DNA from 2 places in the Microbacterium sp. SY138 genome. Region 2 is predicted to be linked to the other one. Evidence: predicted binding sites of a transcription regulator. Region 2 holds the regulator's gene; the other holds the start of a gene.
The links. Region 2 encodes LexA, which represses DNA repair genes until DNA is damaged. Its sites were predicted from a motif close to TCGAACANNTGTTCGA; they were not measured.

Region 1 (4,348 bases), 870 kb from region 2:
CTTACGGACGAGAGACTCCTCCGCGGCCACACGCACCTCGTCCGGCGATGCCTTCTCGTCGGCGCCGGCATCGTCGCTCTTTCCGCCGCCGAGTGCGCGAAGGTGAGGAGCGGACTTCGTCGGGCGCGTCGACGCTGTGGCGGAACTGCCCCTGATCCCCCGCGCGGGATGACGATCGCTGGGAGTACCCGCGTCGGACGCGTCGATGTGCGACGCACTGTCCGGAGGGGCATCCCAGGTCGTGCGCCAGAGCGCCGCGTCGCTGGCGCGGGGATCGTCGGTCGACTGGTCGTCGCCTTCCGCCAGGCGAGGCGGCGGCGTATGCGTTTGCTTCTTCGACCCACCGCCGAAGAGGGGGATGATGGGGGCGATCCGGTCGGGATCGCCCCCACGCGTGTCGTTCATCAGGCCGGACGACGCTCAGCGAGCTCGTCTGCAGCTGCCGGCACCGAAGCGGGGCCGCCGATACCGAGCTTCTGCTTGATCTGCGTCTCGATCGCCAGCGCGATATCGGGGTTGTTCAACAGGAAGGTGCGCGCGTTCTCTTTGCCCTGGCCCAGCTGGTCGCCGTCGTAGGTGTACCACGAGCCCGACTTCTTCACGATGGCGTGCTCGACGCCGAAGTCGATCAGGCTGCCCTCACGGGAGATGCCGACGCCGTAGAGGATGTCGAACTCGGCCTGCTTGAACGGCGGCGCCATCTTGTTCTTGACCACCTTGACCCTGGTGCGGTTTCCGACGGCGTCGGTTCCGTCCTTGAGGGTCTCGATACGACGGATGTCCATGCGGACCGAGGCGTAGAACTTCAGCGCCTTACCACCGGCGGTCGTCTCGGGCGAGCCGAAGAAGACGCCGATCTTCTCGCGAAGCTGGTTGATGAAGATCATCGTCGTGTTGGTCTGGTTCAGGCCACCGGTGAGCTTACGCAGCGCCTGCGACATGAGTCGCGCCTGCAGACCGACGTGCGAGTCGCCCATCTCGCCCTCGATCTCGGCGCGGGGCACGAGCGCCGCCACGGAGTCGATGACGATGAGGTCGATGGCTCCCGAGCGCACGAGCATGTCGGCGATCTCGAGGGCCTGCTCACCGGTGTCAGGCTGCGACACCAGGAGCGCGTCGATGTCGACGCCGAGCTTCGCGGCGTAGTCGGGGTCGAGCGCGTGTTCGGCGTCGATGAACGCGGCGATTCCGCCTGCGCGCTGAGCGTTCGCGATCGCATGCAGGGTGAGGGTCGTCTTACCCGAGGACTCCGGTCCGTAGATCTCGACGATTCGACCACGCGGGAGGCCTCCGACGCCGAGAGCGACGTCGAGGGCGATGGAGCCGGTGGGGATGACCGCCACGGGGGCGCGCTCATCGCTGCCCAGCCGCATGACCGAGCCCTTTCCGAACTGGCGATCGATCTGGGCGAGGGCGGTCTCGAGGGACTTCTCGCGGTCGGCGGGTGATGGCATGATGTGCTCCTTCTGCGCGCGTGATGCCGCCTGTAGGCTGTCGCGGCTCTCCCGGCTGGGAGAAACTCTCCGACAAGGCGTAATGGCTCTTCGGCTTGTTTTCCACCGTAGGAGAGGCCACCGACATCGACGCGGAGAGCTCACATACCGTGCAGAACAGATTCCCTGAACCACTTGTGCAGAAGACTACGCCCGCTTCGAACAGATCTTCGACGACACGCCGTGAATCTCAGGTCGTTTCCCGTAGGCATCGGAGATCGACGAACGACTCAGCGTCCGCGCGGCTCCTGCCGACCGACGCCGTGTCGCCTGTTCTCCGGAACGTCCATCTCGACGCACAACGCCAACCAGATGTCGCGTGGTGGGGTTCCCTCGGCCAGCGCCTCGAGCGCGGTTCGACCGCCGACAGCGCTGAGCGTCAGGTCGTTCACCAGAGAGGACGCGCGCGCCTGAAACTCGGTCTCGACGGCGCGAAGGAACTCACTACGACGCATGGCTTCCCCGACCGGGGATCAGTGCAGCGAAAGCTGAGGTTCGATCGACGCGACGAGGTCGTCGGGAACGACGTCCGGGAAGACCTGGATGCCCTCGAGCACCGAGATGCGGTCTCCGACCTCGCGCATGATCGTCGAAATGGGAACGTCGAGCGCGTCGGCGACGGAAGCGAGGATCTCGCTCGACGCCTCCTTCTGCCCACGCTCGACCTCGCTGAGGTAGCCGAGCGCAACCGACGCCTTGCTTGCGACCTGCCGGAGCGTGCGCCCCTTCTGCAGGCGGAAGTCCCTCAGCACATCGCCGATTTCCTGTCGTACAAGAATCATCGGAACCTCCTCCCCATGTGATCGTTCGAGGTCTCCCCCGATGAGACAGCCAGTCTAGTACCCCTGGCATGCACAGAATCTACCCCTGCACTCTGTGGTTTAAGTGTGAGCACATCAGAGATAACCACCCCGGCGGTCCTGCTATTCCGCCAGCATCGCGCACAGTTCTTCGAGCGCTGCCGCGACCGTCTGCGCGCGGATCGAGTCGCGATCTCCGAGGAAACGGAAGGCCGTCGTCCTCATCGCCGCCGGCGTCGCCACGCCGATGTGCACCGTGCCGACCGGTTGCCCGTCGGGGGAATCCGGACCGGCGATTCCCGTCGTCGACACCCCGACATCGGCCGGCGAGCCACCGACGCTCACGACACTCCTCACTCCGTCTGCCATCTGCAGCGCGACCTGCGGATGCACCGGCCCGTGCACGGCGAGAAGGTCCGCGTCGACGCCCAACACCGACGCCTTCACCGGCGTCGCGTACGCCACCACCCCGCCGAGCAGCACCGTGGACGCGCCGGGAACCGAGACCAGGTCGGCGCACAGGGCGCCGCCGCTCAGCGACTCCGCGACTCCGAGCGTCCATCCCCGTCGACCCAGCGCCGCAAGGACGGCAGCAGCCGCGTCGCTCACGACTTCCGGCGCGAGCCGCGGACCTGCGCCACGATGTAGTCGATACCGCTCGCGACCGTGAGCACCAGGACGATGAGCATGAGGATGAAGGTGATCAACGTCCATGCGTCGAGACCGACGAAATAGTGCAGCGGAAGCAACGCCCAGCCGAGCGCCACACCTTGGAACGCCGTCTTGATCTTGCCCATCCAGGCCGCAGCGACGACATGCTCGCTGGCGACCATGAGCCGGTGGATTGTGATCCCCCACTCGCGCACGAGGATGAGGGCGACGATCCACCAGCCGACCTCGCCGAGGATGGCGAGTCCGATGAACCCGGCCCCCGTGAGCATCTTGTCGGCGATGGGATCCCAGAGCTTGCCGAAATCGCTGACGATGTCGTACTTGCGCGCGAGGTAGCCGTCGACCCAGTCCGTGGAGATCCCCACGATGAAGATGACCGCGGCCGCCCACCGGAGGCCGGGCTCGGCGAGGCCGTAGGTTCCGCCCAGCAGCAACAGGACGAAGAAGACGACCGCCAGCGGGATGCGCGCGACGGTGATGGCGTTGGGCAGCTGCCGCGGGATGGCCATCAGTCGCGTCCCGTCAGGCCCCAGGCGTCTTCGTCGCCCTCGGCCTCCACCTCGGGAAGCCCCTCATACTGGGCAGCGACCGGATCGTGCGTCTGGGGCAGGGGTGGCACCGGCGGAGCGACAGGGGCGGCGGAAGCGGGCGGCGACGTCGGAACGTCGTCACCGCGCAGCTTCGCCATCACCTGTGGGAGCTGCTCGGCCGTGGCCAGCACGTCGCGCGCCTTGGAGCCCTCGGACGGGCCGACGATCTCACGTGACTCCAGCAGGTCCATGAGGCGACCGGCCTTCGCGAAGCCGACCCGCAGCTTGCGCTGGAGCATCGAGGTCGATCCGAACTGCGACGAGACGATGAGCTCGGCAGCCGCGAGCAGCAGTTCCAGGTCGTCGCCGATGTCTTCGTCGACTTCCTTCTTCTTGGTCGGCTCCATCGCCTCCTGCACGTCGGGACGATAGTCCGGACGAGCCTGGCGGGTGACGTGCTTGACGACCGCGTCGATCTCCTTCTCGTCGACCCACGCGCCCTGCAGACGGAACGGCTTCGACGAGCCCATCGGCGAGAACAGCGCGTCACCCTGACCGATGAGCTTGTCCGCCCCGGGGCTATCGAGGATGACGCGGCTGTCGGTGACACTGGTGACGGCGAAGGCCAGTCGAGACGGGACGTTCGCCTTGATGAGTCCGGTGACGACGTCGACGCTCGGCCGCTGGGTCGCGAGGACGAGGTGGATGCCGGAGGCTCGCGCGAGCTGCGTGATGCGCACGATCGAGTCCTCCACGTCGCGAGGGGCGACCATCATGAGGTCGGCGAGCTCGTCGACCACGACCAGGAGGTACGGGTACGGCTTCAGAACGCGCTCGCTGCCCACCGGCAGCT
Region 2 (4,348 bases):
GCACCGAGGTCAAGTCGCTGCGTCAGGGTCGCGCCAACCTCAGTGACGGCTATGCGTTCGTGAAGGGGAACGAGGTCTTCCTCGATTCCGTGCACATCCCCGAGTACTCGCAGGGGCACTGGACGAACCACTCGGCCAAACGCATCCGCAAGCTGCTCCTCCATCGCGAGGAGATCGCCAAGATCGCGCACGCCGTCTCGGCCGGGGGATACACCCTCATCCCGCTGAAGCTGTACTTCTCCGACGGTCGTGCCAAGGTCGAGATCGCCCTGGCGAAGGGCAAGCGCGAATACGACAAGCGGCAGACCCTGCGCGAGCGTCAGGACACCCGTGAGGCCGACCGTGCCATGCGTCTGCGCAATCGCGTGGGAGAGTAGCCCCGGGCTCTCAGGCCCCGACTCTCCGGCACTGCCGTGACGAGTCGACAGCCCGTCACGGGCGCGGGTGGAAGCCGAAGACGCGGCCGAGGAACGCCAGCTCGCGGTCGAGGGAGTCGACGATGGTCTCCGCGCTCCGGAAACCATGTCCCTCGGTGGGATAGAGGACGTACTCGTGCTCGATGCCGCGCTCTGCCAGAGCATCGCGGATCGCCTCGGACTGGGATGGAGGGACGACGCGGTCCTCGCCGCCCTGCAGGAGCAGGACCGGGACAGTGATGCGATCTGTGTGCGTGAGCGGTGAACGCTCGACGTACAGATGCTCGTACTCGGGCAGCGGGCCCACCAGACCGTCGATGTACGATGCCTCGAAGTCATGAGTCTCCGCGGCCAGCATGCGCAGGTCGGCGACGCCGTAGCGGCTGATCCCCGCGGCGAAGGCTCCGCCTCGCACCAGTGCCGACAGCACGGTCCAGCCGCCTGCCGATCCGCCGCGGATGGCCAGACGGTCGGGGTCGGCGAGCCCGGTGGCAGCCAGGCCCCGCGCCGCCGCGATCACGTCGTCGACGTCGACGACACCCCACTGGCCGTCCAAGCGTTCGCGATAGGCACGACCATAGCCGGTGGAGCCCCCGTAGTTCACGTCGAGCACGCCGATCCCGCGGCTCGTGTAGAAGGCGATCGCTGCCGAGGCTGCCCCGGTCACATGCGCCGTCGGTCCGCCGTGGACCAGCACGACGTAGGGCGGGAGCTCGTCGTCGGGGGCCTCCTCGTCGGGGTTCGCCGGCGGATAGGCGAATGCGTGCACGGCGCCGTGCGGACCGTCGATCTCGATCGACATCGACGCCGGCATCCAGCGCGGATCGACGGGCTCCCCGCCGCGCACGGCGACGACCTCTCCCGACTCGATATCGACGCACCAGAGCCCCGCCGCCACCCGGGAACCGTTGCCGGAGAGCAGCACCCGGGTGCCGTGGACCGCATCGACGCTCACATGACCGTCGCCGGGGAACTCGATGATGCTCTCGCCCCCTCCGGTGTCGATCACGACGACGTCGTCGCGCCCGTTCGTGCGGACGGCGAGGATGCGGCCGTCCTCCAACGGCTGATACCAGCGGTTGCTGAGCACCCAGAGCCCGTAGCCCGTGTCGGCATCGGACGGGGCCAGCGGCCGCGGGGATCCGGAAGGCGTCACCCCGTCGATGGCGATGCGGTGGAGTGTCCAGCGGTCATCGGCGATGTCGGCGAAGACCAGTTCCGTGTCGCTGAGCCACTCGGGCTGCAGCGCCGCTCGCGAGGGGATCGTCCGCGGGAGGCCTCCGTCGACCTCGGCGACCTGCACGCGCGCGCTCTCCCACGGCATCTTCCCCCGTTCCCAGGCGACCCACGCGGCGCGGGTCCCGTCAGGGGAGAATGCGGGGTGGGCGAAGAACCCCTCGCCCTGCACGATCACGCTGACTGCGGACTCGTCTTCTGCGGCGGAGCCGTCGAGCGGGATCTCGACGATCGCACGGAGGTGCGGTGTGGTCGAGAGGTCTTCGCGCACGGCGAGCAGACGTCCGTCCTGCACGCGCAGACCTCCGTGCGCGGGACCGGCCGCGGTGAGCGTGACGAGATCCCCGTCGGGGGTCAGGCGGCGCACCCGCTGGTCTGAGGCGTCGACGAAGTAGAGCGTCCCCCGATCGTCCGCCGTCCAGGCGCCGCCACCGTATTCGTGCACGCGGGAGCGGGCGTTCCAGGGCGCGGGGAGGACCTCGGCGCCCGTGGAACTCCGTACCGTCACCCGTCCCTTCTCGGACGGCACCGACTCACCCCACCAGATCTCCGTGCCGACGAAGCGGGCGCCGTCGATGCGAGGAGAGGACGCCGCGACTGATGGTGCGGAGAAAGGCGAAGGCCAGGAACCGTAGGGGGACGACGTCATGCTTCGAGCCTATGGGGCGCTGGCACGAGCGTCACGCGGGGCGCACACGAAGGCCCTCCAGGGAACCGGGAGGGCCTTCGTCGTGCTCTCGTCTCAGACCGCGCGGAGCACCGCCACGATCTTGCCGAGGATCACGGCTTCATCGCCCAGGATGGGCTCGAACGCCGAGTTGCGCGGGAGCAGCCACGTGTGGCCGTCGCGACGGCGCAGCACCTTGACGGTGGCCTCGCCGTCGAGCATCGCCGCGACGATCTCGCCGTTCTCGGCGCTGTTCTGCGAACGGACGACGACCCAGTCGCCGTCGCAGATGGCGGCGTCGATCATCGACTCGCCGGAGACCTTGAGCATGAACAGGTCGCCCTTGCCCACCAGTTGGCGGGGGAGCGGGAAGATCTCCTCGACCTGCTGGTCGGCGGTGATCGGCACACCCGCGGCGATGCGTCCGACCAGGGGGACGAGTGCCGCATCGCCGACCGGGGTCGCCACGTCGGCGGGGTTCTCGGTGCTGGCCCCCGGCAGGTCGATGAGCACTTCCATGGCGCGGGTCTTCCCAGGGTCGCGACGCAGATAGCCGCTGAGCTCCAACTGCCCGAGCTGGTGGGTGACGCTGGAGAGGGACTTGAGACCGACGGCGTCGCCGATCTCGCGCATGCTCGGCGGGTAACCGTGGTGCGCGATCGAGTTCTGGATGACCTCGAGGATCGCCATCTGCTTCGGGCTGAGGCTCTTCCGGCGGCGCGTGCGCGGTGCCTCCGACTCGGGGGCAGAGTTCTCGCTCATGGTGCTCCTTCAGTGCGTGATCCGACGTCCCTCTTCGAATGTCGGAGGCCCGTGGTGGGGTGTCCTTATCGAAACCGTATCCGAGAAACGGGCCGATCTGGAAGATCTGTTCGAGCGTGTCGGCTCATTTCCGGATTCGGTTTCGAAGAATACTTGACAGATGTTCGAACTCGAAGATATCTTCGGTACGTAGCTTCGCATTCACGGCTCCCGGCCGAGACGGGAATGCGAACGCTACGCCAACTTCCCCGGCGGCCTCACCGCTCCGGGACAGGCTAAGGAGCACCACATGAGCAGCATCAGCTTCAGCACCGCAGCAGTCATTCCGGCGTCGACCCGTCCCACGACGCGACTCCGACTGACGACGCGTGGCCGCGCCGTGCTGCTGGCCTTCGCCTCGGTTCCGCTCGCGATCGGTATCGCCTTCGCGGCGCTCAGCGGCGGCAGCGCGATCGCTTCGGGAGCAGATTCGGCCGCCGTCAGCGTCGAGACCGTGACCGTCATGCCGGGAGACACTCTCTGGTCGATCGCCACCAGCGTCGCTCCCGATGCCGACCCGCGGGACGTCATCGGTGAGATCAGCCGGATGAACCTGCTGCGCGGTGGAGAACTCCAGATCGGCCAGACGCTCGCCATCCCGGCCCAGTACGTGAACTGATCCGACGGCGGCAGCACTGCAGCAACTTTGCGTCATCGAGGCGAGGCGCCGCTTAACATGGGAAGGGTGACCCTCTCCCTCAACGATCTCCCGCTACGTGACGATCTTCGCGGATTGACGCCATACGGCGCTCCGCAAGCGCCGCTCCCGATCGCGCTCAACGTGAACGAGAACACGCATCCGATCCCCGACGCGGTGGCGAGCGACATCCTCGACGACATCGCCGTCGCGATCCGCGACGTCAACCGCTATCCGGACCGGGAGTTCACGACGCTCCGCGAGTCGTTCGCGGAGTACCTGGGGCACGGGCTCACGCCGGAGCAGATCTGGGCCGGCAACGGCTCGAATGAGGTTCTCCAGCACATCCTCCAGGCTTTCGGAGGTCCCGGGCGCACGGCGTTCGGTTTCGCGCCGACGTATTCGATGTACCCGCTCATCGCCCAGGGGACGGGAGCACGCTGGATCGCCGGCACTCGTCAGCCCGACTACACGATCACCCCGGACGAGGCTGCCGAGCAGGTGCGGGCCGCCGATCCCGATGTGGTCATCCTCTGTTCTCCCAACAACCCCACCGGCACGCCGCTCGGGCTGGACGTGATCGAAGCCGTG

Region 1: recA (recombinase RecA) is a predicted target of LexA. The motif match lies at 1,652-1,667, and genes of this name have one in related genera.

The regions. Positions count from the first base shown of each region.
Region 1 is NZ_CP155793.1:2,110,411-2,114,758, forward strand. It holds gene ABDC25_RS10045 (regulatory protein RecX) at 1-405, opposite strand, end outside; gene recA (recombinase RecA) at 405-1,454, opposite strand; gene ABDC25_RS10055 (DUF3046 domain-containing protein) at 1,724-1,948, opposite strand; gene ABDC25_RS10060 (helix-turn-helix transcriptional regulator) at 1,967-2,275, opposite strand; gene ABDC25_RS10065 (CinA family protein) at 2,417-2,902, opposite strand; gene pgsA (CDP-diacylglycerol--glycerol-3-phosphate 3-phosphatidyltransferase) at 2,899-3,474, opposite strand; gene ABDC25_RS10075 (DNA translocase FtsK) at 3,474-4,348, opposite strand, start outside.
Region 2 is NZ_CP155793.1:1,244,049-1,248,396, forward strand. It holds gene smpB (SsrA-binding protein SmpB) at 1-377, shown strand, start outside; gene ABDC25_RS05825 (prolyl oligopeptidase family serine peptidase) at 433-2,301, opposite strand; gene lexA (transcriptional repressor LexA) at 2,395-3,081, opposite strand; gene ABDC25_RS05835 (LysM peptidoglycan-binding domain-containing protein) at 3,371-3,739, shown strand; gene ABDC25_RS05840 (histidinol-phosphate transaminase) at 3,806-4,348, shown strand, end outside.